3 regions of the Fusicatenibacter sp. genome follow, and region 2 is predicted to be linked to each of the others. Evidence: a T-box and tRNA genes for the amino acid it is inferred to sense, from the RefSeq annotation. Region 2 holds a T-box; the other regions hold tRNA genes.

Region 1 (4,720 bases), on a different contig from region 2:
AGTGGTCAAGGTCCGCCGTTGAAAGCGGCTTTAAGCTTTCCGGATTACCGCTCAGCACGAGATCGCACGTTTTTTCAAACGGACCGTTCTCGCTGGCTGAAATCAGCAGAACGGTATCGCCTTTGCTGATGGTACCGCCCGTCGGCGTAACGTTGGTGGAGGCCTGCCCGGTCAGGGTGAACCATGCATACGTGGTTCCCGTCGCAGCAAGAAGCAGCAGCAGAATCCCGGCAACTGCCCGCGCCAGCGAGCTTTTTAACTGTTTTTGTTCTGTTTCCACGCGGCACTCCTCTCTCTCGTTTTTAGTTCTGATCTGAAATTCCCGCAAAGGAAACTGCCAGGTTTTTCAGCGTCTGACTGCCCAGATTTCCGGTGCAGTCCTCGTCGCAGCCTTCCAGCCAGATGTAGAGATCAATCTGTACCGGTGTTCCCGGCTTTCCATCCGATGTGCCGGTTACGGTGCAGAGCTTTAACGATCCCTCTTTCTTTGTCACTTCACCGGTATCTTTATCATAAATACAGTAAGCTTCTTCCTTATAAGGCTGAAACGGTACGGTCGTTCCGTCCGTTTTTGTGCTGTCCAGAACGTAACCCTCTTCTCCGGTCGCCGTGTTGTACTCCGCCTGCGGATTCTTTTTGTCGCTGATTTCAAAGATATACTCATTTTCTGTCGGCTGGTCCAGTCCGGCCTGGTGTATTACGAAACCTGCACGAATCGCTGATGAGATCGGATTGTTTTCATCGCTGTCCTCAAAGCCGATATCGGAAAGATAGATGTCGGTGGATTTTCCATTGCTCCGCAGGAACAGGCTGGTTTTATAATAATCGCTGTAGTCGCCTCTTCCAAACAGATTCGCCACCAGATTGGACTGGTTTTCCGTTCCGTTTGTGAAACCGAGCACTTTCTGAAAGCCTCCGCTGATCCGGTTCGTCGATACCGGATTGAGCTGGCCGGAAAAGCTGTCCAATACGGCCGCAGAACCGTAAACACCATTGTAGGCATTGCTGATCTGCAGATTGATTCCTGCTCCGGCTGCCATACGCACTTTCGTTGTATGACGTCCCGTGTTGTACACATACCAGGCATATGTGGAAACAACAACCGCACCCAGCGTAAGAAGCACTCCGACCGCTCCCGCTGTGAAACGGTATCTGAGGCTTTTTTTATTTGTCTGATTTTTTTCTGCCTCCATAAAACCTCTGAATGCTCACCTCCCTGGTATTTTGATTTCTTAACTATTACAAATATGCGTAAAAATTCATTTTTATATTACCACGAAATTTTTTACTTTGCAATGCACATACCTTTTCAGACGCTGATTTTCTTATTTCCTTTTTCAGAAAATTGCAACAAAAGGAGCGCACCTGAAAATTTCTTTTCAAATGCGCCCTTTCGCTTTCTTTTCTTCTGTTTTTCTGTCAGATCAATCCGTAATACTCCATCGCCTTCGCCACGCCGTCCTGCTCGACGGTGTCGGTTACGTACTCGGTGTACGGATCCAGAATCTCGTCATGCTTTCCAAGCGCAATCGTGTGTGCGCCGCACTGGAACATGGCCAGGTCGTTGCTGCTGTCGCCGAAGACGTAGGCATCTTCCTTCGTCAGGCCGTACTGTTTCAGTACATACTCTACTGCGGTTCCCTTGCTGTATCCGAGCGGGACAAGCTCGTAGAAACCGCCGCGGCGGTCCATGATGTCAAACTCCTGCTCAAATTCCCGATACATGCGTTCTACGTCGGACTGCGTGTCAGTTACGATACATAATTTGTCGTAGATAATGCCTTTCGTCTCTGCCGTCTCCGCAAGGCCGACACCGACGGCTGCAAAATGCGCACGGGTCTGCTCGAGATCTTTGAAACGGGATGGCTCAGCTGTGAAATAAACGTTGTCCGTGCCTTCCAGGATCATACCGGCATTACACTCTTTTAAAATCACCGGGATTTCCTCACATCGCTTTCCGGAAACGGTGTGATGCATCAGAATCTCATCGCCCTGGCGCAGATAGGTACCGCAGCCGCACAGGAATCCGGAAAACGGAAGCTGTTTCATCTCCTCCGGCAGCTCCGACCAGGTGCGGCCGGTATTAATAAACGTCAGATTTCCTTTTTCCGCCGTCTTTTTCAATGCATCGAGCGCGCTCTGCGGAATTTCTTTTGTAATCTCACTCAGTAACGTTCCATCAATATCAAAAAATAATGCTTTCACAAAAATTTCCTCCTCATGTACTCTTTTCCTATCGGTCTGATAAATTCGTGACCAGATATTTTTCCCTGTTTTCCTGTTCTCTTTCTGACATACGAAAAAATGCCGAAGCTCTTGATTGTCAAGGCTTTCGGCATTTTCATTTCAGTCGAAGCGACGGGATTCGAACCCACGACCTCTGCGTCCCGAACGCAGCGCTCTACCAAACTGAGCCACGCTTCGATTTTGTTTGTTTTCTGAACTCTCGTCCGTCAACAATAGCTATTATATATGATGTCTATAGGAATGTCAACACCTTTTTTGAAATTTTTTTAATTTTTTTTATTATTGCTTCAAAAGGTACATTTTATGCGGGTTTGCGGCGTTTTGGATGTTCTTTTGAAATGACAGTTTCTGAAAAAGTCAAAAAAAGAGATATGCTGGAAGTTCTGTTCCGGCATATCTCTTATCTTTGTTTCTCAGCTCAGCTGATATACGTCTGCATACTGCACGCCGAAGCTCAGCGCCTCGGAATGGCTGCTGCAGAAGATGTCTACGTGGCCGTAAGCGGTTCCGCGGTCTTCTACCGTGTAAACCTGGCCGTTGATCAGCAGTTTTGTGCCAAATGGTACACCGCCCATGGCGATCGTTCTGCCGGCGGTCGGTGTGGTTCCGCTTGCGGTGGATCCGCCGGACCACTGTCCGGTACAGATGGAACAGGAGCAATAGCCTGTCAGTTTAAATCTTCCAAGATATGTTCCGCTGGAGGAGCTGCTGGAAGTATCTGACGCGGATGGACTCTCCGTTGTCGTAGAGGATGCGCTGCTGTCCGAAGAACTGCTTCCGGAGCTGCTGCTTGTATCGGTATCTGCTTTCGCTGCGGCATTTGCTGCTTCTGCGGCTGCGACTCTTGCGGCCTCTGCCTCAGCTGCCTGTTTTCTTGCTGCTTCTGCTGCGGCCTGCTGTGCTGCGGCGGCAGCGGCGGCTTCCTCTTCTGCTTTCTTCTGCGCTGCAATCTCCTCTTCTTTCGCCTGACGGATCAGGTCGTTGATTGCATCTGCTTTGCTGTTGATTTCATCTACCAGTGCACTCTCGCTGGATTTTGCATCGTCCAGCTCTGCGGAGTAGGTACGGAGTTCCTGATAAGCTGCTGCGTACAGCTCCTGGATAGCTTCCTGCTGATCGCTGCTCTGCTGCTGCAGTTCCACGATCGCTGCCTGCTCCTCCTGCACCTGTGTTTCTTTTTCTTTTACCTGGTCTACCGTGTCCTCATACTCCTGCATGAGATCGCGGTCGAAATCGGAAATTTTCTGTATGTATTCTGCCCGGCTGATCAGCTCTGAAATGCTTTTGGAAGAAAAGAGCATTGCCATGTATCCGTTTCCGGAGGAATTTTCATACATATACTGGATACGGAGCTTCATCGCCTCGTACTGCTCTTCTTCTTTTGCTTTTGCATCTTCCAGATCTGCCTGAATCTGTACCAGTTCGTTCTGCTTCGCATCATACTGATCCTGAAGCTCCTGCAGACGGTTCTGCAGATCGTCCAGCTGCTGGTTCAGTTCGGAAAGATATTCTTCTGATTGTCCCTTTTTGGAATTGAGTTCGTCAATCCTGCTCTGTATGCTGTCAAGCTGAGACTGTGCGGCAGCCTGTTCTGCCTGAGCATTTGAAATTTTCTCCTTTGTACTGGCACCATAGCATGGCAGAACGGTCGCTGCCGTAAGCACTGTGGCCAAAACCAGGCTGAATAATTTCTTTTTTTTCATGTCGTACACCTCATACTTATTACGTTCTGTTGCTGATTGTCACTCCAAGTTACTGCGGAAAATGGGTCTTTTTTTCCGCCGTACTTTGCCATTATAACACAAGTATGTCTGAAATGAAAGTCTTTTTTAATTTCTGTTAATAACTTTGTAATATTTCGACATTTTTCCTGCAAAAACTGGCATGATTTTTCTACTTTCTCCATCCAACAGGGTACTTATTTTTCAAGGTTCCATTGACCAGTTTGCCCCATCCAAGGCCGAATCCATCGACGCAGACCAGCTTCCAGCCCGACGGCGATGCGGTCTCTCCCGGCTCTACGGAAATTGTCTCACCGTGGAGATATTTTTCGGTACGCTCGTCATCTGCCTTTAAATTCATGTAATCTTTGAACTTGTCCGCGGAGAGTGTCACGGCAAACGGCTGTGACGGCTCGAAACGGTCTTTTTTCAGTTCACCGAGATACAGACCGTTCCGCAGGAAATGAAGATTCCGCACGCCATCCGGCAGGGACGGGGAATGGTATACTTTTCCGGCGCGGACTTCCAGTTCCTCCACCGGGATCGGTGCTGTCATCCGGGACAGGAAATCGGAAAGGATCTGTTTTTCTGCTTTCGACGGACCCGGTGCTTCCGTTCCGCGGTCTTTTTTCCGGTTTTTCTGTTTTTTGTTTTTCTTTTCGATCGGTTTTTCTTCTGTCTCATAAGGAATGGCTTCGCCTTTTTTGCGGAACAGGGCAAGGTAATGGCCCTCGCCGTTCATTTTATGCGGC
Region 2 (4,720 bases):
GGCAAGAAAGAATCCTGTAAATTACAAAAACGCGTTCCCGTTTTCGGAAACCCCTGTGGTTTCCGGCGGGAACGCGTTTTTCTTATCTTATTTTTCTGTTACAGTTCAAATGCCTGGCAGATGCTGTCGTAATGCAGGAATTTGCCTTCTGCGGCGTATCCTTTGATTTCGTCCAGCGTAGCAAAACGGTAGCCGTCCGTTTCTTCCTCCTGAAGGTGAAGATCCTCGTCTTTGACATCCATCACGAAGCGATAGACATCGACAAAGTAGTTGTCTCCCTCATCCGGGTTGATACGCCGGTAAGTGAAGAGGTAGCCGCCGTCTGCCTTGCTCACATCGAGTCCGGTTTCCTCTCTGACCTCACGGCGCACGGCCTCCAACGAGCTCTCTCCTGCCTGTGCCGCGCCGCCGGAAACCTCCCACCAGCCCGGTGCCCAGGCTTTCGTCATGACACGTTTTGTGATAAGGAAGGTTCCGTCCGGTCTTGCGATTACGCCGAGCACCGTCAGGTGAAACTCGTCCGGCTTCATATGCCAGTCATTCCGCTTCATCGTGCGGCCGGTCGGCTGTTTGTTTTCATCATAGATATCCCAGAGTTCCATATCGTGTTTTCTCCTGTCGAACTTCTTCCGAACCCCATCGCGATTTTTCTTCCCTTTCGCATGGTTCTGAATCATTACAGATACTGTTTAATCTCTTCCATCACATTTTCCAGCGGAATCTGTGTTTTCAGAGTCTTATCGCGGGATGCAACCTCGACAACGCCCTGTTTCATATTTTTCGGGCTTACGATGATGCGAAGCGGAATACCGAGCAGGTCGGCATCGGCAAACATTACGCCGGCTCTGACGCTTCTGTCGTCGTAGATCACTTCGATGCCTGCGTTCTGCAGATCCTCGTACAGCTTGTCCGCGTATGCTCTTACTTCCTCGTCATCGACGCGGACCGCACAGAGGTGTACCTGCCACGGAGCGATAGCTTTCGGCCAGATCGGGCCGTACTCATCGTGATGTGCCTCGCAGACCGATGCTGCCAGACGGCCGACACCGATACCGTAGCATCCCATGATCGGGGTCTTGCTCTCGCCGTTTGCATCGACATAGGTCATATTCATGGATTTTGTATATTTGGTTCCAAGCTGGAAAATGTTTCCGACCTCGATACCTCTGGAGATCTTTACGGTCTTTTTGCCGCATTTCGGGCAGATGCCGCCCTCCTGGATTTTTGCAAAATCGTGATACTCGGCATTCGGAACGTCGCGCTCCATGTCGAGTCCTTTGTAATGATGCTCTGCCTCGTTGGCTCCGCAGGAAAGGTTGTTTCTTCCCTCGAGGGATTTATCATAGAGAACAACGGCATCTCCGTTCACCTTCAGGTCCACAGGTCCGATATAGCCTGCGTTCAGTCCGCATTCTTCGGTGATCACGGCTGCGTGAACCTGCTCGCCGAGGAAGTTGACCAGCTTCGTCTCGTTGACTTCGAGATCACCGCGGATGAAAAGGACAACGTATTTATCATCAACATTCTGCTGATAAACAACGGCTTTGCAGGAGTTCTTTGTCTCGTCTCCGAAGAAATTGCAGACGTCTTCAATGGTGTGGACGTTCGGTGTATAAACCTTTTCGAGTGCAGCGGATTCTGCGTCTCTTGCGATGTCGGAAATGTTCTCAGCTGCTTCCATGTTGGCTCTGTAATCGCAGGAATCACACAGAACGATGGAATCCTCTCCGACCGGAGTCAGAAGCATGAACTCGTGGGAGATATTTCCGCCCATCATACCGGAATCGGATTTGACAGATACCACCTCCGGCACGCCGACACGCTCGAAGATGCGCTCGTATGCTGCGTGGCATTTCTCGTAATACTGCTCCAGATCTTCCTGGCTGGTATGGAAGGAGTAAGCATCCTTCATCGTAAACTCACGCACACGGATCAGTCCGGCTCTCGGACGGGCCTCATCACGGAATTTTGTCTGGATCTGATAGATCATAAACGGATATTTGGTGTAGCTCTGTGCATACTCGCGTACAAGGTGTACGGCTGCCTCCTCGTGGGTCATGCCGAGTACCATTTTGGCATTGTTGCGGTCGGTGAAACGCAGCAGTTCATCGCCGATGCTATCGTAACGGCCGGACTCATCCCACAGAGAAGCCGGCATGACAACCGGGAACTGCACTTCCTGGCCGTCGATTTTGTCCATTTCCTCGCGCAGGATCTGCTCGATTTTGCGCACAATGCGGCGCAGCGGCAGATAGGAAGAATAGATTCCGTTTGCCATATATTTGATGTATCCGCCTTTTACCATAATAGCATGGCTGTCGATGACACAGTCAGCAGGTCTTTCTTTGAAGCGCTCTCCTACTAATTTTTCAAGTTTCATTTTCTGATTTCCTCCTTATTCTTTGGGTTTTCAACATCTGAAGTCTTCCAGACGCGAGAACATTCCAGCCTGTCCGATTTTAAGCTTTTAGTCAACATTTTACGCATCTAACTCATCACTGAAGTAACGAGAATGCGATGCTTCATTTTCAAACAGAAAAAAGCCCTAAACCGCAAGCTGCAGTTTAGGGCGAATTTTTTTATCCGCGGTACCACCTAAATTCAGGAAAACTCCTGCACTCTGACACAGAGCATTTGACCCCACGATTTTTGTATTTTGTAATACGCGTGATCTCTGCTCTCTGTACCTTCTCTGTAACGGGAGATCCCGGTGCAGCCTACGAAATAAATTTTCCCTGATGGATTTTCTTCTCTTCGGTGCACAGCTCCAAGACCGGTTCACGATAGATTCTGCAAAAAGCTTTCACCTGCCGCTTTCTCTCTGAATGCGCTCTGTCGCTACTGTTTCTTTTCGTCGCTTTTTCACTGCACTGATTGTAGCAGAAACCGGAAAAGAATGCAAGCCCGTTCCTTCTGCTTTTTCTGCATAAACGCCCGCCCAGGTTACAGGCCTTCCCGGTACATTCTGCTGATTGCCGCCTGGGCTTCCTCAGACTGTTTTTTCTCAATCCATGCTTTGCGGTCACTCAGGATAGCCAGCATCTCATCGACAACGTCCTCGGCGCGCGGGCTTGTGACGCGGTAGAGATAGCCGAGCATCCGCGTGGCGGTAAAATCGGTGTTCATCTGGCGGTATGCAATTTCCCGGCAGAAGTCGTCCGGGTAACCGTTGTGTTTTAACGCACGGTACAATTCGTCATTTCTCGTTTCTGGCATTGCCTGTCTCCCTTTTTCCTTTAAACATTTACGTTTCCGCTGTTCAGACCTTCCGTCTTTTCCTCAAGTGGCAGCCAGTCCAGTGCCTTTTTGATCCACTCATCCCAGAAATCCCATTCATGGCCACCCTTGCTCTCATAGTAGACAATGTCCATGCCGCTCTCTTCCATCCGTTTATGGTAGAGACGGTTTACTTCCAGAAGTCCGTCCTCTGTTCCGCACGCCTGGAATACGGTCGGCACATTGACAGACGGATCTTTTTTCCGTGCTTCCTTTAACTGCTCGATAAGAACAGCCGGGTTTTTGTCACTCTTTGCTGCTTCGACCAGATTTCCGAAATAACCTTCTTCATGTGCAAAGCTGTCCGCTCTGCTCTCTTCCGGATTTTCCAGCACATGAAGTGCACCGGACAGGCAGATCACAGCCCCGAAGGTATCGTGATATTTCAGGCCATTTCTGAGTGCGCCAAAACCACCCATGGAAAGGCCTCCGATAAAGGTGTCTTCTCTTTTTCTGGACAGCGGAAACATTTTTCTTGTAATCTCAACCAGTTCTTCTCCGATAAACTGTCCGTGCATGGCACCGATGGACGGCTGATCCACATAAAACGCATTCTCGCCGGCCGGCATGACAACGGCAAGGTTTTTCTCCTCTGCCCATCTTTGGATTCTGGTTCCATGAACCCAGTCTGTCTCATTTCCAAAAATGCCGTGAAGCAAATACAGCGTTTTAAACGGTTTTTCCTCGCGCTCCGGCTGCCCAAAGGTAAATTTGTCGACCGGCAGAATAACCTGCAGCGGTACGGTGCGCATTAAAGTTTTTGACATGAAGCTTACCTGAATAAATGCCATAATAAAAATCCCCCTGTGGATATATATTTTTCTTTATTTTACGCCTTATTTCTGCGTTTCGTCAACGTGGAGTTTTGCGTTCCTCCGGTTCCGGCTTGCACCCCGAAGCAATTCACGATATAATCATGTTTATAGCAAGACCAGAAAATAATGCAAAAAATTCAGCACTGCCTTTTTTGCGTTATTTTCTGGTCTTGCTATAGTTTGAATTTTTTCTGTGACAAGATAAGGAGATTTTCTATTATGATAAAGTTGATTGCAACCGATGTCGATGGAACGCTCGTCAAAGACGGCACACTTCTGATCGACCCGGAATATATGACTGTTGTTTCCAGGCTTGTCGACCAGGGCATCCATTTTGTTGTCTGTTCCGGCCGCCAGTTTTCCAGTGAGCAGAAGCTTTTCGCTCCGATCAAGGACCGCCTGCTCTACATCTCCGATGGCGGAACTGTCGTGCGCACACCGGAAAAGATTTTGAAAACATATCCGATGGAAACGGCACTCTGGAAATCCATGTGCCGCATGGTACACGACGAACTCCCGTCCTGCGACTGCTTCGCCGCTACCCCGGACTACTGTCTCGCCGAAGATGCCGGAAGCCGCATGTTTCACTGGCTCCGCGACTCCTACGGCTTCGATGTCCGCGAAGTGCC
Region 3 (4,720 bases), on a different contig from region 2:
TCCGGCTCCGTCGATCGCAGCCGCCTCATAAAGCGATGGGTCAATACCGCTGATTGCTGCAAAGTAGATAATCGTTCCCCATCCAAGACCCTTGTAAATATCCGTGATGATCAGCATCGGAACGAAGTATCTTGAATCCGTCAGTACCATGATATGCTGGCCGGTAATCATCTGGATCAGGTTGGTGATCATACCGTTGTCCGGATCAAGCAGTGTCATGATGATACCGGAGAGGATAACCCAGGAGATAAAGTGCGGCAGATAAAGCAGTGTCTGAGAAACCTTCTTAAATGCCATATTTTTCATCTCATTCATCATCAGTGCCAGAATAACCGGAATCGGGAATCCCAGGATCAGTTTTAAAAGACTGATGACAATCGTGTTCCTAAGAACCGGTAAGAATGAGTTCTTGGAAAACAGATCAATAAACTGCTGAAATCCGACCCACTGGCTTTTGGACGGATCGTACTGGTTGTAATCCTGAAATGCAATTTTCAAGCCGTACATCGGGATATACTTGAAAACCGCGAAGAAAATGATTCCCGGAATCAACAGGAAAAATAACCAGCGTCTTTTTACAACTTCGCGTGCGGTTCTCGCACATTTTTCTTTCCAGGTTTCTTTTCTGCCTGAAACTGTCTTTACTTGTGCCATTTCGCTCTCTCCTTTCCTTCCGGCGATATAATGCATTATTTTGCACTATTAATTTTTAATATGTGATATTAACGAGGTTTTATTCGTGCGTTTTTGTTGCTTTTGAATGTTGCATTTTTCGCCATCCGTTAATCATATTAAACAATGCTTTCGGGCTAAAGTCAAGATTTTTTTGTGCATTTCTTGCATTTTTGTCATTTTTGTTCAGTTTAGCTTTCCTTAAATGCACTATTTCGCATTATTAATTAGTGCTTTTCTACATGGCATTTATGCACGAATTTGAATCATTGCAAAAAGAGAGCCGGAAACGCCCCGGCAGACGGTTTTTCTTCTCGTCCGCCGGGGCATCCCTGGCTCTCTTTCTTTTTTCACTTTTTCCTGTTTTTTCTATTTCTTTCTATCCCTGGCGCTTGCACGAGGAACGGCGCACCACAACCTCCCCCGAAACGAGAATCCGCTCTTTCGGCGCTTCCGGGTGCTCCTCCCGCCATAAAAATTCATGCACCATACGGCGGCCAAGCCACTTCGTATCGACATGAACGGTTGAGAAGAACGGATACAGCATCCGGTCCTCATCATCATCAAATCCGGTCAGTGCCACATCCTCCGGCACGCGCACGCCGATTTTCCGGAAGGATTCTGTCAGTCTTTTGGCGATCATATCGTTGCCGCAGACAATCGCTTCCGGCAGTGTATCGTAGCTCGCCACAATCTTGTCAAAATTTTCCGGGTAATAAAAATGATCGCTCTCCATATTGGGGCGCACAAGATCCTCCTCGAGCGGAATGCCCGCCTGTTCCATCGCTGCAAGGAAACCGACATACCGGTCATGCATCGACTCATACGTGCTGCTGTGCTCACTTAGGAAACCGATCCGCGTCATGCCCTGCCCGATCAGATGGGACGTCAGAAGACTCACCGGCTGCACACCGTCCACACGCACGATATCGCCCATCGGCCGCTGTTCGATACCGCAGTAATGGTCGAGCTGAAAAATGCGATACCCCAGATTTACCAGTTTCTGCATATATTCCGGCGGCAGCATCTTAATGCAGAAGATTGCATCGATATTTTCATCCAGTCCGAGTGGCAGAATACCGTTCTCTTCCTCACGCTCCGTCACGACCGCAACACGCGTCTGACAGTTGTTGAGGCTCGCCTCCTCAGAGATGCCGCTCACGACGCGGTCCCAATAAACAGCGGCATCCCGCGTACGTAGAACCATAATATTGTAATGCTTCTCCTGTGGTGCCCGAACCTCTTCCACGTATACATTTTCGCCCAGATACCCATTCCTTTTCGCCATCCGAAGAACTCTCTCCCGTGTCACCGGAGCCACCTTCGGATCATCCTTTAATGCCATGGCAACCGTATTCCGGGACAGTCCCAGCTCCTTTGCCATACTCTGTATCGTTACTTTCCCCATAACTTCCTCCCTGTTTTTTTCTGCGCAATTCATTTTTCTCTCGCACACGTCTTTGTCCGTAAGAAAAAAAGTGCCGTAAAACGACACTCTTACCGATCGGGGCAACAGGATTTGAACCTGCGACCTCACGGCCCCCAGCCGTACGCGCTACCAAGCTACGCCATACCCCGTAATCACATTTTTATTATACCAGCGAACTTCTGAAAAATCAATGCTATTTTTCCCTTGTCCATTTCATTACATTCGTTTCTTTATTTTGCGTCATATCTTCCTCTATTTTACCGTATCGTCACTTTTTCTTTCTGAATATGTAATTTTTCGACGTTTTCTACGTATCATAAGTGAAAGGGGAAAAATCGTATGCCATATAAACTTTCACCTCTGGCATGCCCGTCTGCAAAGACTATGTAAAAACTGAATAAAAGGAGACATCGTAATGGAAACTGAAATTTACTTTCTACTATACTCTTTAGGAATTGGTGCAAAATACCGCGGATTTCGCTATCTCGCCTATGGTATCGCTTTATGCATGGAAGACGAAGATTATCTCCTTCGGGTCAGCAAAACGCTGTACCCAAAGATCGCGCAAACGTTTCAGGTATCGTCCTCCTGCGTCGAACGAGACATCCGCACCGCTATTTCCGTCTGCTGGACCCGCGGAAACCGCGATCTGCTCTTTTCACTTTCCGTGCATCCGGTTCTGACAAAACCGACCAATTCCGAATTTTTTGATATTTTAAGTTCTTATATCAAGTACTACCGCGCTTTTCCTGCCTGTCGTCAGGAGGCATAAAAACGAATATGCAAAAGAAAAACACTTCCGCGCCGTATCATATATTGGGGGATATGCATGGCGCGGAAGTGTTTTTTCATGATAGAGCAAAAAGGAGACTGCCCGCAAAGGCAGCCTCCCAATATGGATCATTTGACAGCAAACCGATTAGTTGTTGATCAGTTTGTCCTCGTTGCTCCAGCTGTACAGTTTTCTGATTTCTTCTCCGACTTTCTCTGACGGATGCTCTGCAGCTTTTCTTCTCATAGCGCGGAAGTGAGCCTGTCCGCCTGCCGGGGACATATCCAGAAGGAAGTCTTTTGCGAAAGTACCATCCTGGATATCGGAAAGGATTTTCTTCATAGTCTTCTTTGTCTCTTCTGTGATCAGCTTCGGTCCGGTGATATAATCGCCATACTCTGCTGTGTTGGAGATAGAGTATCTCATTCCTGCAAATCCGGACTGATAGATCAGATCTACGATCAGTTTCATCTCATGGATGCACTCGAAGTATGCGTTTCTTGGGTCGTATCCAGCCTCACACAGAGTCTCGAATCCAGCCTGCATCAGGGCGCATACACCGCCGCAGAGAACTGCCTGCTCACCGAACAGGTCTGTTTCTGTCTCAGTTCTGAAGGTTGTCTCCAGAAGACCAGCTCTTGCTCCGCCGATTCCAAGGCCGTAAGCCAGTGCTTTGTCCAGTGCTTTTCCGGTGTAATCCTGCTCAACAGCAACCAGGCAAGGAGTTCCTTTGCCAGCCTGATACTCGCTTCTTACTGTGTGGCCAGGTGCTTTCGGAGCGATCATAGCTACGTCTACGTTCTTCGGAGGCACGATCTGTCCGAAGTGGATAGCGAAACCATGAGCGAACATCAGCATGTTGCCCTCTTCCAGGTTTGGCTCGATATCTTTTTTGTACATTGCAGCCTGTTTCTCATCGTTGATCAGGATCATGATGATATCAGCCTGTTTTGCAGCCTCAGCAGCGGTATATACTTTGAATCCCTGTGCTTCTGCTTTTGCCCAGGATTTGCTGCCTTCATAAAGTCCAATAATAACATCACAGCCGGAGTCTTTCAGGTTCAGTGCATGAGCATGTCCCTGGCTTCCGTAGCCGATAATTGCGATTTTTTTGCCTTCCAGTAAAGAGAGATTACAATCTTCCTGATAAAAAAGTCTTGCTGCCATTTTATTTTCCTCCATAATATATAGAATGTCTTGACCGGCGGCAGGTCGGTCAATTTATACAGCGAAAAGCATTTCTGCCTTTTGCTGTTTGTCAGGGAAATGAACTTTTCTATACAAAAATTTCATTCCTCCAGCAAACGTATGTAATGTGATCTGCGTTAATCGAGGTAACGCACATCGTGGGCTCCTCTGGAGAGTCCTGTCACTCCTGTTCTGGCCAGTTCCAGGATTTCGTATCCCTGTACCAGATTCAGGAACCCTTCGAGCTTTGACTGGTTTCCGGTCAGCTCTACAATCAGGCTTTCCTGTCCCACATCCACGATTCTTCCACGGAAGACATCGGAGATGGCGATGACATTGCGGCGTTCATTTTCATTCACACGGATTTTGACCAGCATCAGCTCTCGTCTGACACTCTCGTCCGGCTTCAGCTCTTTGATATCCCGCACATCGACAAGTTTTGCCAGCTGTTTTTTGATCTGCTCCAGAATCATTTCATCACTGCAGTACAGAACAACAGTCATTCTTGTGTATCGCGGGTCTGCTGTCACACCGGCGGTGATCGTCTCGATATTGTATCCGCGTCGGCTGAAAAGACCAGCTACTCTGCTTAAAAGTCCCGGCGTATTATCCACCAGCAGGGATAATGTTCTTTTCTGTTCCATAAACACCAACTTTCC

The links. The T-box of region 2 lies ahead of ACY2VW_RS06230 (proline--tRNA ligase). A T-box ahead of a tRNA ligase gene usually reads a tRNA of that ligase, here a tRNA-Pro.
Region 1: it encodes a tRNA-Pro, which carries the amino acid that the T-box ahead of ACY2VW_RS06230 (proline--tRNA ligase) is inferred to sense. The anticodon was not compared.
Region 3: it encodes a tRNA-Pro, which carries the amino acid that the T-box ahead of ACY2VW_RS06230 (proline--tRNA ligase) is inferred to sense. The anticodon was not compared.

What each region holds. Positions count from the first base shown of each region.
Region 1 is NZ_CDRRUH010000015.1:17,294-22,013, forward strand. Features, by position in the region: gene ACY2VW_RS05295 (hypothetical protein) at 1-280, opposite strand, end outside; gene ACY2VW_RS05300 (hypothetical protein) at 303-1,193, opposite strand; gene ACY2VW_RS05305 (Cof-type HAD-IIB family hydrolase) at 1,420-2,205, opposite strand; tRNA gene ACY2VW_RS05310 (tRNA-Pro) at 2,351-2,424, opposite strand; gene ACY2VW_RS05315 (PcsB-like coiled-coil domain-containing protein) at 2,661-3,950, opposite strand; gene ACY2VW_RS05320 (RsmF rRNA methyltransferase first C-terminal domain-containing protein) at 4,141-4,720, opposite strand, start outside.
Region 2 is NZ_CDRRUH010000019.1:17,391-22,110, reverse strand. Features, by position in the region: gene ACY2VW_RS06235 (NUDIX hydrolase) at 99-602, opposite strand; gene ACY2VW_RS06230 (proline--tRNA ligase) at 677-2,380, opposite strand; T-box leader at 2,563-2,864, opposite strand; gene ACY2VW_RS06225 (hypothetical protein) at 2,944-3,216, opposite strand; gene ACY2VW_RS06220 (alpha/beta hydrolase) at 3,237-4,067, opposite strand; gene ACY2VW_RS06215 (Cof-type HAD-IIB family hydrolase) at 4,311-4,720, shown strand, end outside.
Region 3 is NZ_CDRRUH010000006.1:71,908-76,627, reverse strand. Features, by position in the region: gene ACY2VW_RS02855 (ABC transporter permease) at 1-654, opposite strand, end outside; gene ACY2VW_RS02850 (LacI family DNA-binding transcriptional regulator) at 1,052-2,080, opposite strand; tRNA gene ACY2VW_RS02845 (tRNA-Pro) at 2,177-2,250, opposite strand; gene ACY2VW_RS02840 (sporulation initiation factor Spo0A C-terminal domain-containing protein) at 2,517-2,873, shown strand; gene ilvC (ketol-acid reductoisomerase) at 3,021-4,040, opposite strand; gene ilvN (acetolactate synthase small subunit) at 4,199-4,705, opposite strand.